DNA from 3 places in the Bacillus sp. 3255 genome. Region 1 is predicted to be linked to each of the others. Evidence: riboswitches for the same ligand, from Rfam matches in the RefSeq annotation. Region 1 holds a riboswitch; each other region holds the start of a gene.

Region 1 (5,762 bases):
GCACGCGGATTTCTATCCGGGTTCCCCTGTCTGGGGCGGTAATGATATCGACGGAGCCGCCGATTTCGTTAACCCGCTCCTTCATCGACACAATGCCGTAGGAGGTCAGCTTCTTCGCATCGAGCTCGAAGCCGACGCCGTCGTCCCGGATCGCCAGTCGAACGCCGTCCGGGCGGTGCAGCAGCTTCACCTCCAGCTTGTTCGCTTTGGAATGCCGCAGCGCATTGGACAGCGCCTCCTGCACGATGCGGAACAAGTGGTCTTCAATCCCTTTATTTAATCGAACGTCTTCGTCCATGTCCCACGTGATCGTCATCGGCACCTTCGCCGCCAGCTCCTTCAGCAGCTCCACGAGCCCTTCGGACAATCGTTTGCCCTCCAGGTGGATCGGCCGCAAATGCAGCAGCAGCGCCCTCATCTCCGACTGCGCGACGGAAGCCATCTCCTCGATGAGATGAATCTGCCGCTTGGCCTTCTCGAAGTCCTTATCCAACGTCCGGCCGACTGCCGTCGCCGTCATCGAGATGGCGAACAGCTGCTGGCTGACGGCATCGTGCAGCTCTCTGGCCAGCCGCTGCCTTTCTTCAATAACCGCCGACAGCTTCGCCTTCTCCGCCAGTTCGGCGTTATTGTTCGATAACCGCTGAAGAGAAGTAACCTGCTCTTCCCATCGCTTCATAATGCGGCCCAGCTGCTCGCCGAGCCGCCCGATTTCGTCTTCGCCGTTCTGGAAACGGTCGCGGGTGAACGTCCCTTTTTCCAACAATATCATCGTTTCCATCAAGGGCTCCAGCCGCCGCGTAATTCTGGAGCTGTTCCAGTACCCGTATCCGGCGCCGACGCAGCCGACGATGACGATGGCCATGAAGGTGAATTTGACGCCCTCCTGCCAGCTTGTGAAAGGCGTAATGAGATTTCTCGAGTTCATGAAATAGATAATAGCGCCAAACACCAGAAAACTAAAAATAATCGATTCAGCCATACTGCGCCATATCATATTCGTTAATCTTCTTTTATAGCCGTCCAATATGTGCTGAACCTCCTCTGGGCCTACAGTTTACAAGACTTTTATTTTAATATCTCCGACGATATAGGATAGCACCAGCTTGACGCGGTGGTCGCAGCGCTCATAGTTCGGGGACTGCCAATGCAGCTTGTTCATGACGCCGGACTCGCGTTCGACGCCCACTTGAATCTGCCCGAACGTGACCGAAGCCGCCACCGATACGCCGATGTCGTCCGGCACTTTGATGTCTACGTCCCCTACAACCCCTTGCAGAATGACCGTGGTTTCCTTTTGTTCCAAAATCGCGAGCGATAAATCGATATACGTTTCACCGATGATATACCATGTCGAGCTGTTGCGCATAATCCATGGCTCGCGCCCCAGACGCACACTGTCCACCAGCTTCTGCTTCTGAATATAGGTATCGTCCTTCTGCATTTGCTTGGATCGTATGAAGAAAACACCTAACGAGATTAATACGATGGAGATGACAATCGTCACATGATCCCCGAATAGAATGACTCCCCCCACGGCTATCAGCACGAAGCCTTTGCGCTCCTTGCGGGAACGGACCCGGTGGATGCCCAGCAAGACCAGAATAATTGCGAGAATGGGGAAAAAGCCGATCGTATGATCCAGAAGCAAAAAAAGACCGGCGCCAATCAGCACAAGGGCTGTATTCCGGTTGCGGTTGTTTTTGGTTTCTTCGCCCATCGCTGCACCTCCTCTGGCTGCCGATTATTTCGATCATATAGATGTCTAGCATACCACAAGAATGGACAGCCTCCAAGATGCAAATCCTTGCGGGGCAAGGCTCTGGCAAGGCTCTGGTAGGGCTCCGGCCAGATGGCCGGGGCCTGCCGCGCCGTGCAGGCGCATAGGGCGCAGCAGGGTTCCGCGCGGATTATTTCTTGTCGCGCCATTCCTTTTGGAGCCTGCGCAGCTCCTGATGGAGGTTGTCGCCCGCTTCCTTCAGGGTATCGCGTGACACGCGCCCTGCTATGCGCAGCCCCTCCATCGCTTCCCGGCCAAGCTCGCGGCCGGTCGCCTCCAGCTCGCGCCAAGTCTCGCGAGCCTCCTCCTTGGACAGCCCGCTCCGCGGCTGTCCCGCCGTGCGGCGGCCTGTACGCAGCGCCGCCAACTCATCCGCCAGCGACAGGCACACGTCCTGGCTGCCGGCATACTGCGCGCGGTACTGCTCGGCCGCTGCTTCCTCGCGCAGCTTCTCCTGCAGCGCCATGCGCGCCAGTTCCTCGTCGCCTGCGCGCATCGCCAGCTCGGCTTGCTCGCCGCGCAGCTGGGCCATCTCCTCGGCTGTCACGCACTGCCGGCGAAGCTCGATTGTCCGCTGCAAGGCTTCCTCGTAGCGCTGTTCCAGCGCCTCGATCTCCAGCGGCGACACGCCGGCGGCAGAGCCGCTGCCTCCGCGCTCATGCAGATCCAGCTTGCTTGCCGCTTCTTGTAAGGCCGATTCGGCCATTCTGCCAATTCGATTGAATACGCTCATTATGCCACACCCCCCATGTTCCTATCGATAATCGTGATAATTCGACGAATAACCAGGTTTCTTCCACATCCGGCAGCCGTAATAGATAAGGCCGACGGCCAAAGCGACTGCAAGCAGTCCGGAAAGCTTCGTCATCAGAATCAAAGCCCCAATGCCGAAAATCACCCAACCGATCTTTTTATCGTTCCTAATCCCTACATAACCAAGCCCCACCATTGCCGCAGGAACAATCAATCCCATCAGATGAACGTGCATGCCGAGTTGGTGCATGCAGATTAGCAAGCCCACCGTAATTAAAATCAATGCCCAGCTTTTTGATCGATTCATGCTCATGTTTCGCATCCGCCCTTCGCTTAATCTTCATGTATCTATCGTAGCCGAAATCGATTTTCGCCAAAACGGACTCGCGACTGTTTTTCAACCTAGACCTAAGTCCAGTACCGGCTACGACCGTTATCCATATTTTGGAGGTTGTTCCCGCTGGTCCGTCAGTGATAAACTATCTGAAGCCGAGTCCGGCGCACAGACAAAGTGCCGGTACGGGGGACGATTTACTTGGGGTGAATATTTGCTCTGTACCCAGAGCAGACTAGGGAGAACCTTCTTCCCGAACCCGTCAACTAACCTCGGAGGCTCATCTAGAAGGAGGATTACCAATTGCATATGATAACTAAAGGGTTAACTTGCCTTGCTGTGTCCGCCACAGTTTGGGCAGGGGGCTTTCTTTCCCCATTTACGGCACATGCGCATGCTGCTGCCGCGAGTATGGACGTGAAAGTTCAGGTCAACGATAAACTGGTTCAATTTCCGGATGCTCAGCCTTTTTTGGATGACAACCATGCGACACAAGTACCGATCCGTTTCGTAACAGAGAAACTGGGTTATGATGTACAATGGCAGAAGGAAGGCGACCAAATTAAAGTTACACTGAACAATGATAAGCACTCCATCACTTTAGTTTCAGGCCAGAAAGAAGCGGAAATTGACAACAACCGTGTCGAGATGGACACACATGCCGAATTTCAAAACGGACGCGTCTACGTCCCCCTTCGGTTCCTAAGCAATGCCTCTGATATTCCCGTGAAATGGGACGCAAGCAGTAAACTAGCCATCTTGAGCAAGGATGGCAACAACTATGCACCGGATTACGAGCTTTTCGAATCCACCGCTTACTCGTCTGACCCGTCCGAGAATGGCGGCTATGGCGCAGTGGATTACATGGGCAATCCTCTACGAATCGGAACTGTCGCTGTAGATCCTACGGTGATTCCGCTCGGATCTAAGCTGTATATAGAGGGATATAACTTCAATGGCTTGCCGGCCGGTGGCATGTACGCTTATGCCACGGATACAGGCGGATCCATTAAAGGCAAACGAGTCGACATCTATGTGCCAGGCTCCAACCAATCTCTTCGCAGCTTCGGTTTCCAAACAGTCAAAGTGTACGTGCTAAACCCGTGATCATTCACGGGTTATTTTTTTATTACGCAAAAAAGCGGCCCCGGCAATCGCATGCCGGAAACCGCATTTTTTCGATATTTAAAAGAAGTCCGCCAAATAGGTCGTCCGTTCAGGAATCGCCGCTTCCAACCGTCGGATCCTTTCATCGGAGCCCTGGAGATGGCCGATCCGCGATAGGAATCCGGCTTTCTTATAACCGATGAATAAGGCCGATAACGTTTGGATGCTGCAGCTCAGCACATGATCCTCTGCCGGCAGCTCGCCTGCGGGAAGCTTGGCAACCTGTGCCGCCTTTCCGCTGCCCGTAAACGTTAAACGGTAAACGCCTTCATTCCACTCGGCATAGGGGTCCGAAATCCTTATGTAGACGGGTTCCGCTTCACTCCGCGCTTCGAATGCATACTGTGACAGGAAGGCTTCGACATCGACGATCCGTGCTGAGAAGTAGGTAACTTTTTCCTGTTTGAATCGGGGATCCGGCACCAGGAACGCCAGCTCGTCATCGATCGGAGCTTTGAGCTCCACCTTCGTAATCATTGAATCGTGATCCGCGATGAATTTCCACAATCCGCGCCTTGCCTCCTCATCGAGAAAGACCATCTCATGAACGGTGGCCGTGAACGCCTTCACCTGATAAATCACGTAGCCGGTTTGTTCGCCTTGCGGATTCACGTAGACCGCTGCCGTTCCTTGCTTCGCCTTCAAATATTTGTTCCACCAAACGCCGTCGCGGTCCAGCATGCCGTTATACTGCAGGGCATACTTCGCATAGATCCCGTTTAGAAGTTCACCGTCTTTCTCCACCCGCACGACCTTGCTGCCTGCTGCGGCTTCGAACCTTGGCAGCTTATCTGCCGGAATCTCATACTTCAAGTAATCCACATACGCTTCCCAGCCAAATTTGCGGTAAAATTCAAACTTGAACGGGTGCAGGAAGGAAATCGTCTGCCCTCTTTCTCTCATCACCTTAAGCGCTTGAATAAGCAGCTGCTTCACCATCCCGCCGCGCCGGTATTCCGGCCACGTAGCTACGCCAGCAATGCCGCCCATGGCATAACGCTGACCGTTCAGCCACGTATGGAAATCAAGAAGATGCAGCTTCGCCGCAAGCTTATCCTGCACATAATAGCCCCATATTTGCTTGGGATCCGTCTCGCTTATCCGCTCTGCCTGCTCTTCTGCGCTTAGCTCGTATTGAAAAGCAAACTGGGATAAGGCGAGACTCTCCGGGAGCTCCTGCGCTTGCAATGTACGAATATCACTCATTAGGATCACCTCATTATTTATTATACTTAGGCTTATTTCAGAAGTAAAAGCGGGCATAAGTCCAATCAACAAATGTCTACAAGACATATGTTGTATAGTGAAACATCCCAATCAAATAATTTTGAACCGGAGGGGATACTATGTCATATGCAGCTGGTTGTGGAACTGGATACGGTTCCGTAGGTGTTGTTCTTGTTCTGTATGTTCTGCTTGTCATCATCCTTGCTACTTTCGCAATCTAATGATGTGAAAATGGGCCTGCCGTCACCTGCTTCCTTCGCGAAGCAGAGTGACGGCAGGCCTCATTTTATTGGATAGGATAAATATGTACGCGTTCGTTCCTTGCGAATCCTGAGCCTCCGGCCGGCAGATAAATCAAACAATCCGCATCCTTGATGGATACCATGATGCTGGATTTATCGATGCCAGCAGGCTTCACTCGCAGAGAGCCATCCTGTACATGCGTCATGCCTCTTACATAACGCGGATATGCGGAGCCTTTGTCGTAATCAACGTCCAGAT
Region 2 (5,762 bases), on a different contig from region 1:
ATCTGAGCTGATGAAGAGGGCATGACTTTTGGCATAGAGCATGAATGATATCATGCTTTAGCGATCAAAGGTCGTGCCCTTTTTGCTGTGAATTCATGACTTTCCACAGGTTTGCTTGCGATTCATTCTTGTTACAATCCAAGTAGCGAAAAACAAAAGGAGGATAGACGTGAAAAAATCGACGGTGCGTTTCGTCCTTGTGGCTGTTCTTCTTACGTTAGTGGTTGGAACTTTCTATGAAGTCAATTGTTTTCTGAACTATTAAGGGATACCCGGGTGTATACGACTCCCTTATGTACCGTGGAGGTGAAAGGATCATGAAGCTAACAAACCGCAATTTTATGGTGTTATCCGTCACGCTGCTTGGCTTACTTGGCTATTCCTTATTCAGTGCCAGTCACAAAAAGGATATCGTCAAAGCGCAAGCTGCGGTGATGACGAATGAAGTTTCGAACACGCCTTATGAAACGGCGACTTTCGCAGGCGGCTGCTTCTGGTTGATGGAAGAGGTGTTCGAGAAGCTTGACGGTGTGTTAAGTGTTGAAAATGGCTATACGGGAGGTCATACGGAGAATCCCACGTATGAAGAAGTAGGCTCCGGCAGGACAGGACATCTCGAAGCGGTGGAAGTTCGTTATAATCCGGATCAAATTTCGTATGACAACCTGCTGCAAGTTTTCTGGCGAAACGTTGATCCTACGGATGCTAACGGTCAGTTCGCCAACCGCGGCAGCGAATATCAATCCGTCTTGTTCTATATGAACAATGAACAGCAAGCGTTGGCGGAGGCATCCAGAGATGCGTTAGCGGCTTCAGCAAGGTTCGGTAAACCGATTGTAACGAAAATTGAGCCTGCCACGACGTTTTACAAGGCGGAAGAAGAGCATCAAAACTTTTATAAGAAGAACCCGATCGCTTTCAAAATTAATCTGCTCGGTTCCGGCCGCGAGGCAAGCTTAGATCCAATCTGGGGGAGTGACAGGATCGTGAACATGCAGCAAGATGGGGACAAGGAAGCTAAGCTCCAAACACTGACCAAGCTCCAATATGAAGTCACTCAACATGGAAGGGACGAAGAGCCGTTTCACAACGAGTACTGGGACAACCACGAAGAGGGCATTTATGTGGATATCGTGTCCGGCGAGCCGCTGTTCAGTTCCAAGGACAAATTCGATGCAGGTGTGGGTTGGCCGAATTTCACCAAACCGCTGGAGCCCAACAATCTGGTTGTGACGCATAGCGGCGGCTTCTTGTCTGTCGCTCCTGAGGTTAGAAGCAAGAAGGCTGATTCCTTCTTGGGTCACAAGTTCAATAACGGACCCCAACCGGCGGGCGTTCGATACTGTATAAATTCTGCATCGTTACAGTTTATCCCCAAGCAAGCGCTCGAAGACCAAGGCTACGGTGCATATGCCAAGCTGTTTGACTAATCACCCGATTCATTCGGTTTCCATATATACGCGGGCAAGAACATCATCCTACTAATATCATTCTGGAGGGCTAACTATGAGAGAACCATTCGTATTCCATTCGTTTAACAAACAACATGACGCTTTTATTGACCTGGTAAGCAAATGTCCCGCCGAGTTACGCCAAGTTGTGTCTGCAGGCTTTGAAACAAATCTTCTATGGCATGTCGGGCATGTGCTTGTCGTGACGGAGTTCCACGTGTTCGCTCTTGCGGACCTGCCGCAAGTTATCCCGGCTACTTATCAAAATATGTTCGCTTACCGGACCAAAGCTTCGGATTGGACCGAAGAGCCGCCAACCTGGGATATACTTATCGCGCAATTAAAAGAACAGCGTTATTTGATCAATGAGACGTTGAGAGGGAAATTGGAAGTGCCTGTGAAAGAGAACTTTCTGAAAGCGGACAACCGGGGAGAGCTCCTGCTTGCAACCTCCGAGCATTTGGCCACGCATATTGGTGTCGCGTCCGCTATGATCCAGCTTCTGCAAGAAGTCAACCGATCTGCCAGTAGGAATTGAACGCACAACTTAAGTTCCGCCATGAAGAGGCTGCCGCGAGCAGCCTCTTTTTATTTTCGAGCCGCAGACAAGTCAGAAAGGAGAACATGCGGATGCCATCGAAATAGGTAATCAAAGCGATGAGGCAAGAAGCACGCAATTCAAGTTGAAAGCGGTGGGATGCATGATACATAAGGGAATGCGGCATGCTGCAGGTGTGGACGACGATGAATAAAATCATGATGCAGACGTCTTTGTTTTACGCGCTGATCTATATGAGTACCGGTGCTTTCTTCTCCTACATCAGTGTGTATTATACGGAGATCGGGCTTGGGAATTTCGAGGTTGGGATCCTGACCTCAGTCGGCGCCGTTATCGGCTTGATTGCACAACCGCTATGGGGAATTATAAGTGACCGTTCAAGGTACAAAAACAACGTGCTTGTATGCTGCATTCTGCTGGCCGCGCTATCGGTCTGGCTCGTACAGTGGTCCGGCATCTCGTTCGGGCTGCTGCTGCTCGCCATGGTCGTGTTCAGCTTCTTCCAAGTGGCGATTAACCCGCTAAGCGATGCCATTACGCTGGAGCTTTCCTCGAAAGGAATCGTCAAGTTTTCCGGAGTGCGTACATTCGGCTCCGTTGGGTATGCGGTCATGTCCGTATTGGCGGGTTGGATGTTCGCCCGGAATATTCACAGCATCTTTCTCGTAACTTCCGTCGTGATGTTCGTTTCGTTCGTCATATCGCTGCTATTGCCCAAGGTCGAAGGCCATCAGAACGGCAAGAAGAAGGTCAAGGTGACAGAACTGTTCAAACATCGGCCCCTTATGGTGCTATATACGTATGCTTTCATCCTGTCTTCGACGTTAGGGTTCTTCTTCTCATTTCATGCGATCTATAGTCAGGAGCAAGGCGTCAGTATGGAGATCATTGGTCTGGGAATTGCGATCGGTTCGATCAGTCAGTTTCCGTTCATGATTTGGTTCGATTGGATTTTCCGGCGCTTCGGTATGGTCAACATCCTGCTGTTTTCGGGCTTGATTCATGTGATCCGCTGGCTGCTATATGCAACGGCACTGACGCCGCAGACGGTTGTGATCATGTGGGCGCTCCACGGCGGGACGTATATTCTGTTTTACTTGTGCCTCTCGCATTATGTGAACGAGCATGTGATGAAAGAACTGAAGGCAACGGGCCTGATGTTCAATTCGATTATCTTGTTAGGTGCGGGCAAAATTGTCGGCGCCGTGCTGGGCGGATGGTATTCGTCCAGATTTGGCTTCGCCTCGGCGTTCATATTATGCACGGTGCTTAGTTTGGCGGCGACTGCAGCCTTCTGGTGGGTGAGCTTGCGAACCCCGCTGCTGCGGACGTTCGCCAAGGAACGGCACGCACCGTCCGAGAGCGTCTGAGCAGGGCAACACAAGATCATAAGCGGCAGTCCGGGACTAGGTTTTCGTCCTGTGCTGTCGTTTTCTTTTTTTTTGCCGTACGTACAGTGGTTTTCGAAAGTTGCGATTAAAAGAGGTTGACGTGACACCGAATGGTGTCATATAATCAATATGACACTGAATGGTGTCCAATTATAAATCGTCATTTGGCACGTTAAAATAGGAGGAGATCATGAATGAGTAAGATGATCGGTACGGAAACAATCGCGAGAGTAGAAGCAAGACCCGGAGGAAGAAGCATCGGTTATTGGATCGTCACTTCACTGCTGGCAGCATCTATGACGATAAGCGGTATCGGGCAGCTGATGCAGTTAGAGGGGAACCTGGAGCTAGTGGCCAAACTTGAATACCCCGTGTATGTCTTGACGATCCTTGGGATTTGGAAAGTGCTGGGCTCCATCGCTCTCGTCGTGCCGGGTTTCCCGCGGCTCAAAGAATGGGCTTATGCCGGAATCTTCTTCGTCATGACCGGTGCGGCTTTCTCTCATGTGTTTGCTGCCGACTACGGGTTTCCACTTATCCTTCCGCTTTGCTATGCGGCCCTGAATATGGTCTCGTGGGCTTTACGTCCGGAGAACCGCAAGCTTTAAAATGTGTCGGACCAACCGGACTTCCGTTGACGAATACAACATAGTTGTGTAAGATAAAACTACGCTTAATTTCCGGAATCTAACAATTTCGGGAAGCGGGGGAACCAATTTTTTGGGGCGAATCTTTATGTAGGGAACCATCTTTCCCGAGCCCGGCAGCTAACCTCGTCAGCAGTGGATGGGTCAATGATTTACTATGCAAATAATTGCATGTTGACCCGCATGACGGGTCTTTTTATTTGATTAGACCTGTCGTTGAAGGACTAGACCGTACGTTTACGGTTTGCGCCCTCATGCGGGTCTATTTTATTTGTCTACATACGCCCATCCATAGCCATCATGCCGCAAAGGAGGTAATGGGGAATCCGTAATCCCGACAGATCGTTAGTCAGAATCTGAATTTCGAGGAGGATCATCTATGGCACAGCCGAAATATATTACCGATATTGAGAAAATCACGGAAATTCCTGAACAGGAACGAAGGAAGCTAAAAGCAATAACGGAAAAGTTCGTATTTCGTGTGAATGATTATTACTTGAATTTGATTAATTGGTCGGACCCGAATGATCCGATTAAGAAGCTGATCATTCCGAATGAGGGAGAGCTTCAGGAGTACGGACGCTGGGATGCATCCGATGAAGATACCAACTATGTGGTTCCCGGCTGTCAGCATAAATATAGGACGACGGCATTATTGCTGGTTTCTGAGGTGTGTGGAGCTTACTGCCGATATTGCTTCCGCAAAAGACTGTTTCGGCATGATGTGAATGAAGCGATGGCGAATGTCGATCCGGGTATTGCCTATATTGAAGGCCGCCCCGAGATTAACAATGTATTGTTGACCGGTGGAGACAGCTTAATACTCGCGACATCCAAACTAAAGAACATCGTAGAGCGATTGCGTGAAATCGATCATGTGAAGATAGTGCGGCTAGGCTCCAAAATTCCTGTTTTTAACCCAATGCGAATATACGAAGATGATGCCTTGCTTGAACTTATTAAATCCTATTCTACTGTTGATAAACGAATCTATGTAATGGCTCATATCAATCATCCCAGAGAAATTACGAATGAAGCCAAGAAAGCCTTCGATGCCTTACATAATGCCGGTGCAATCGTAGTGAATCAGACGCCGATCCTTAAAGGAATTAATGATGATCCATCCGTGCTCGCGGAGTTACTTGATAAGTTATCGTGGGCTGGCGTTACGCCTTATTACTTCTTTGTTAATCGTCCGGTTGCCGGTAACCGGGAGTTCGTATTGCCTTTAGAGAAGGTTTATCGGTTGGTCGAAGCAGCCAAATCATTAACATCGGGTCTTGGCAAAAGAGTGAGGTTGTCTATGAGCCATACCTCGGGCAAGATTGAGATTCTTGCGATCGAAGGCGGCAAGGCCTACTTGAAATACCATCAATCGCGCGATGAGCAGTATGGGAAGTTCATGATACTCGAATGTCCCCCCGATGCCGCCTGGTTCGATGATTTGCCAGGCAGTGAGAACCTGTGGAAGAAGCCGAGGAAGCTGGCGGAAGACATTATTTCCGTTAATGATCTTCCGGATTTGCCTTGCCGATAAATGTTGAGAGGAGTCCTTCCCTGGAGGGACTCCTCTATTTTGTATGAGAGCTAGCCTCCACCTTCGACACTTCAATTCGGCTTGAGCGGAAATAGGATACGCTATTTCCAACAATCAGGTGGATTTGAGGAATCAGAAGGAAATACAAGCCTTTATTTCACCAATTCTCCTCTCTTC
Region 3 (5,762 bases), on a different contig from region 1:
AACAAGCTGATTCCCGAGAAAGTGCACAAAACAATAACTGCAACGGTCAAAGGCATGTTCCAGACGACCTTGTTCGGCATGAATTATATCCCTCAGAATGATCCGCTAACGGGAGCAACCTTGGCCGAGTGCGATGCCCGGGCAGAGGAGCTGCTGTCGCTGTACAAAAAAATCGCCGCCGCGGAGGGGGCGGGAACGGGGGCTGGAGGTATTTTGCTGGGCTTGGCCGATTTCCCGATTCTGATAGGCATTAAGCTCAAATTTTTGTTTGAGCTGGCGCATGCTTATGGCTATTCAACCAAGGACTACAGAGAGCGGTTGTTTATTCTGTATGTGTTTCAGCTAGCCTTCTCCAGTCCGCCGAAGAAGCCCGATCTGCTGGAGACGATCCGGAACTGGCATACGGTTGCCGGCTCTTTGCCCCCTGCTGAAGATTATACGAATCAAGTGGATTGGCTGCAGCTCCAGCAAGAGTACCGCGATACGATCGATTTCCGCAAAATGCTTCAGCTTGTCCCCGGCATAGGCGCCGTCGTAGGAGCTTGGGCGAATTTCGGCCTGCTGGAGGAGCTGGGCGTGGCGGGCATGAACAGCTATCGCCTGCGCCGGCTGCAGGATAAAGCAAGAGCCGGCGGGGGACCCGAGCCCAGCCGTTGATTGCCTGTCCAACAGCCGCCATTCTCGCCAAATCTAACGGACTACAGAGCTCTTGGTCTCCATTTGCCAGCTAGCAGCTGCTCTGTCCGTTAGCCGGCTAAGGTTGAAGAGAGCTGCCGCACATGTCCGTTTCTCCGCGGATGTTTCTTTTTATGCTGCTGGGTAAAGTTATGGTGATTTTTCGTACGCAAAGCCATATACTTTAAGTAGAGCCAAACCAGCCGCGTAACACGAACATGAATGTGATTTTTTTCACAAATAACTTGCCGCACTCACCCTAACTCGTCCCATACCATCCAATTCAATTTTCTCCAATGAACGAGAATTCCTAACCCAACGCGCATCCAACACAGGTCGGCAGGTTTGGTCCATCGTTTCATCAGCCTATCTATTCATAGAGCAAAGAAGAGTTAATCGGAGGAGTGAATGGTATGAACAAGAAACCGAAGGTCGTGATCCTGGGGGCAGGCTACGGCGGACTAGTGACGGCGATCCGACTGCAGAAGCAGATCAAGGCGGACGAAGCTGACGTTACCCTGGTGAACAAGCACGATTATCATTACATGACGACCCATCTGCATATGCCGGCTGCCGGGACCGATCATCACGAGAATGCGCGTGTGGCGATCAAGGATTTGATCGATGAACGGAAAATTCAGTTCGTGAAAGGGACGGTTCAAGAGATTAAGCTGGAGGAGAAGGAAATTGTTCTCCCCGACCATGTCCTGTCTTACGACTATCTGGTGATAGGTTTGGGAAGTGAGACGGAAACCTTCGGGATTCCGGGGCTGCGCGAGCACGCCATGTCGATTAACAGCATTAACAGCGTGCGATTCATTCGCCAGCATATTCAATACATGTTTGCGAAGTACAAACTGGACTCCAAGCATAAGGAATATTTGACCTTCGTTGTGGGGGGGGCCGGTTTCACGGGGACGGAATTCGTCGGAGAGTTGGCCGACCGCATTCCCGTGCTTTGCCAGACGTTCGATGTCGATCCTTCGCTTGTGAGAATCATGAATGTGGAAGCTTCGCCTACCGCGCTGCCGCCGGGACTTCCGAACGATCTGGTGGAATACGGCATGGAAGTCATGCGGCGCAAAGGGGTTCAGTATAGATTGTCAACGGCGATCAAAGCATGCGAACCGGACGGCGTCCTGCTCGGAGACGGCGAATTCATCCGTGCCGGAACAGTAATCTGGTCGGGTGGGGTCCGTGGAAACTCCTTGCTCCAGGCGGCTGGTTTTCACGTGCAGCGCGGCCGGGTGAAGGTAGACGACTATTTGCGCTCCATTCAGTATCCGGAGGTGTTCATTACGGGAGACTGCTCGATTGTGATGAGTCCGGAAGGGACGCCCTACCCGGCGAACGCCCAAATCGCGGTCCAACAAGGCTGCAACACGGCCAAAAATATAATCAACAGCTTGCGTGGAAAGCCCTTGCGTCATTTTGCTTATGATTACAAAGGAACTGTCGCTTCATTGGGCCGCGGCGATGCGGTCGGGATTCTGAAGGTGAAGAAAGTGAAGGGCAAATTCGCCGCGTTCCTCAAAAAGTTGATCGATGCCCGCTATCTGTTCCTGATTGGCGGACTCCCGCTTGTGTGGAAGAAAATGATATTCAAGCAAAAACAAGCGACGCGTAAGCATCATGTTAGAAATTAATTAGGTCCTTAAACCTAAAAATATACGTACGCCGACGATACGCCTGAAAATCAAAGAAAATGAAAGATAAGATTAATTGTAAGCGAATTATCAAATGAATGAGAGGATGGAGTCGACCTTTTTAGGTTTATTCCATCCTTTACTATGTCTCGATAAGAGAGTAGTATCAACAACGTACAATATACAGTTGAATATTTCGCTTAATTCTCTAACCGGAGAAGCGGGGGAACCACAGGTTTCAACGGGGTGAATAAGGTGCGCGTCATCTGGCATGGCGTAACTTTTAGGGCAGTTTTCTCGCAGCCCGAACCCGGCAGCTAACCTCGTAAGCGATCGTGAGAAAGGAGAACATGTGATCCCAAACACAAGGTCTATCCTTGTGTTTTTTTGCGTCCAAAAACAGACATTGAAGTTGAAATCAGGTTATTTGGGGGAATTTCGCAGCATGACAAGTGATTCATTGAAGAAGATTATGTTCGGTAAACCGCTGAAGTCCGATGAGCTGGAATCCGAAAAAATGCAGGTGTGGAAGGCGCTGCCGATCCTCTCGTCCGATGCCCTGTCGTCCGTGGCCTACGGTACGGAGCAAATTTTGCTCGAGCTGGCGACGGTCGGGGTCGCAGCATTTGCCTTCTCCCTGCCGATCGCGATCTCGATTATCGCCTTAATTATGCTGCTTGTACTCAGCTATCGCCAAGTGATTGAAGCCTACCCGATGGGTGGCGGGGCTTACATGGTGGCGAAGGAGAATCTGGGCATGATGTGGGGCAGGCTCACAGGCGTTTCCTTGCTGATCGATTATACGTTGACGGTTGCCGTTTCGATCTCGGCAGGCGTGCAGGCGATTACGTCGGCCTTTCCGTCTACGGTGCCCTATATCGTCCCGATCGCGCTGGCTCTCGTCTGGCTGATGGTGTGGCTGAACTTGCGCGGGACGTCCGAGTCGGGGACGGTATTCGCGATACCGACGTACTTTTTTATTTTGTGTATTTTGCTGCTTATCGGCAAAGGGATTTTCGATATGATGACGGGTTCGTTGAATACGCATCCGATCCAAATCGTCCCCAGCTCCATGACGAGTTCATTAACGTTGTTCGTTATTCTCAAAGCGTTCTCCTCCGGCTGCTCCGCGGTCACGGGGATTGAGGCGATTTCCGATGCGGTGCCGCATTTCCGGACGCCTTCCGTGAAAAACGCCAAGAAAACGATGGCTTCGCTCGGTACGCTGCTGGCTGTCATATTCGGCGGTGTCACCTTGCTGAGCTTGGGTTATGGGATCGCACCCGACCCGCACGGCCACACATCGGTTTTATCGATGGTGACGGAGCAGGCATTCGGCAGAGGGGCGATGTATTATGCAACGCAGATCGGCACGATGCTGATTCTGGTGCTGGCAGCAAACACGAGCTTCAACGGCTTTCCGATACTGGCGTCCATCATGGCGCAGGACAAAAACTTCCCGCGCATGTTCTCTTACCGGGGAGACCGGCTGTCGTTTCATTATGGGATTGTTACATTAGGCGTTTTGGCAAGCATTTTGCTTATTATATTCAAAGGAAAAACCGATGCACTTATTCCTCTTTATGCGATTGGCGTATTCTTGTCGTTCACGCTGGCCCAGAGCGGTCTGGTCCGCAAATGGTTCAGAGAGCGTCCGGCCGGCTGGCTGGGTAAATTCGCCATCAACGGCTTGGGTGGGCTCGTCTCGTTCGCCGTCTTGATCGTGTTCTGCATAACCAAATTCAGCGAAGGCGCGTGGATTGTCATTCTTGTGACGCCGCTGCTGCTATGGGGCATTACCAAGATCAGCAACCATTACGATGTCGTGGCCAAAGAGCTGCGTATCGACATCACACAGGAGCGCGTATGTACGAAGGAATCATTGATCATCGTGCCTGTCGCGGGCATTCACCGCGTGGTTGCGCAGTCTCTGAATTATGCCAAATCGTTGTCACCGAACGTGATTGCCTTCTACGTGGCGTTCTCGGATGAGGAAGAGGAAGCGATGCAGGAGAAATGGGACAAATGGGACCCCGGCGTCCGGCTCGTTGTGTTCAAGTCGCGCTACCGCACCATTTTGAAGCCGCTGGCTGAGTTCATTGAACGGATTGACACGCACGTATCGGAAAAGCAATCGATCATGGTCATCCTGCCGCAATTCATGCCCAAGAAGTGGTGGCATCGCCTGCTTCACAACCAGTCCGCCGCACGGATCCGCTCCAAGCTGCAAGCTGACAAAGATATCGTCGTCGCGACGGTGCCCTATCATTTGCATGAGTAGAGGTGTACAATAAAAGGGATTGCTGATGCAGAATTAGGAACAGAGGTGAACCTTTTATGGCGAAAAAGAAATGGTCGTCCGGCGCATCCGAGACCGGCGTGCAAGATAAACCAGCGACACTCAAAGATTTGCTGAGCCCTGATGTCGTAGCGGGTCTGAAAGCTCAAGCCGACAAGATGAAAGCGGAGGAGCAGGCGCGCAAAGATGCGGCCAGAGCGGAAGCGGAAGCCGCGCGGAAGGCGGAAGAGAAGCGGTTGGAGAACGACTTCGGCCATTTGCTCGAGAAGAGCAATCTGGATTGGAGAAAGCACAAATGAGGAAGCACGAGATGTGCTTCCTTTTTTGATTGCGCAGGCAAAGGCTACCGTTTCTTCATCTCAAAAAACTCGCATTCATCGCGGTCATAATAGGCCAAATCGGCGACACGAGTCTGCAATACAACGGTCTTATCGCTAAAACGCAGGACGACTGCATTCGAGTCTACGATATGATCGTCTTTGAACACGCGGACGACGGCCCCTCTCTCCACAGCCTCCTGAAAATCGGTATCCGTCACCAAACGTTGATTTCTAGCCATCCTGGCATGCTCCCTCCCTGATTCAATGGATCCTTCCATTGTACCACAAGGTGCATCTAATCTCCGAAATCCACGAACGCCTAGACTCCGCCCGGCATACAATGTAGCACCAAAGAGTCATTCTCAGGAAGCAGGACTGACTCCCAAACGCTGCGTGGGCAGAGAGGATGCGTGATCCCGATGGACATTCAATTATTGCCGATTCATTGGGTGTATTTAGTATTTATTGGTTTTATTCTAACCCTTCTTATCAGGCGCAGAGACACCACGATGATTTGTGTGGTCGGTATTTTTGCGCTCGGTTTGTTGGCGACAGAGACATTAAGCGGTTCGGTTTCAGGGGTGTTCAACAGCTTTATCTATGCCACCAAAGAGTTGATGGGAACAATCATGATTATTTCCATTATCGTGGCGATGAGCCGGGTGCTCATTCGCACAGGCATTAACGAAACGATGGTCGCGCCGTTGACCCGTTTTCTGCGGACGCCGGCACTAGCGTTCTGGGGAATCGGGATCATCATGATGATCACCTCCTGGTTCTTCTGGCCGTCTCCGGGCGTTGCGCTCATCGGTGCGGTGCTGC

The links. Region 1 has a riboswitch for cyclic di-AMP ahead of J2X61_RS17175 (stalk domain-containing protein). Riboswitches for the same ligand answer to the same signal wherever they lie in the genome.
Region 2: another riboswitch for cyclic di-AMP. It lies ahead of J2X61_RS13490 (KamA family radical SAM protein); the one in region 1 lies ahead of J2X61_RS17175 (stalk domain-containing protein).
Region 3: another riboswitch for cyclic di-AMP. It lies ahead of J2X61_RS14115 (APC family permease); the one in region 1 lies ahead of J2X61_RS17175 (stalk domain-containing protein).

What each region holds. Positions count from the first base shown of each region.
Region 1 is NZ_JAVDUS010000010.1:244,791-250,552, forward strand. Features, by position in the region: gene J2X61_RS17155 (sensor histidine kinase) at 1-1,027, opposite strand, end outside; gene liaF (cell wall-active antibiotics response protein LiaF) at 1,058-1,720, opposite strand; gene J2X61_RS17165 (PspA/IM30 family protein) at 1,911-2,513, opposite strand; gene J2X61_RS17170 (LiaF transmembrane domain-containing protein) at 2,535-2,840, opposite strand; cyclic di-AMP (ydaO/yuaA leader) riboswitch at 3,011-3,163, shown strand; gene J2X61_RS17175 (stalk domain-containing protein) at 3,177-3,974, shown strand; gene J2X61_RS17180 (GNAT family N-acetyltransferase) at 4,053-5,240, opposite strand; gene J2X61_RS17185 (molybdopterin molybdotransferase MoeA) at 5,548-5,762, opposite strand, start outside.
Region 2 is NZ_JAVDUS010000007.1:315,230-320,991, forward strand. Features, by position in the region: gene J2X61_RS13465 (response regulator) at 1-11, shown strand, start outside; gene msrA (peptide-methionine (S)-S-oxide reductase MsrA) at 435-1,430, shown strand; gene J2X61_RS13475 (DinB family protein) at 1,507-1,989, shown strand; gene J2X61_RS13480 (MFS transporter) at 2,175-3,380, shown strand; gene J2X61_RS13485 (DoxX family protein) at 3,596-4,009, shown strand; cyclic di-AMP (ydaO/yuaA leader) riboswitch at 4,062-4,199, shown strand; gene J2X61_RS13490 (KamA family radical SAM protein) at 4,428-5,585, shown strand.
Region 3 is NZ_JAVDUS010000008.1:106,213-111,974, reverse strand. Features, by position in the region: gene J2X61_RS14125 (EcsC family protein) at 1-657, shown strand, start outside; gene J2X61_RS14120 (NAD(P)/FAD-dependent oxidoreductase) at 1,089-2,321, shown strand; cyclic di-AMP (ydaO/yuaA leader) riboswitch at 2,509-2,668, shown strand; gene J2X61_RS14115 (APC family permease) at 2,767-4,602, shown strand; gene J2X61_RS14110 (YqkE family protein) at 4,659-4,919, shown strand; gene J2X61_RS14105 (hypothetical protein) at 4,964-5,179, opposite strand; gene J2X61_RS14100 (hypothetical protein) at 5,360-5,762, shown strand, end outside.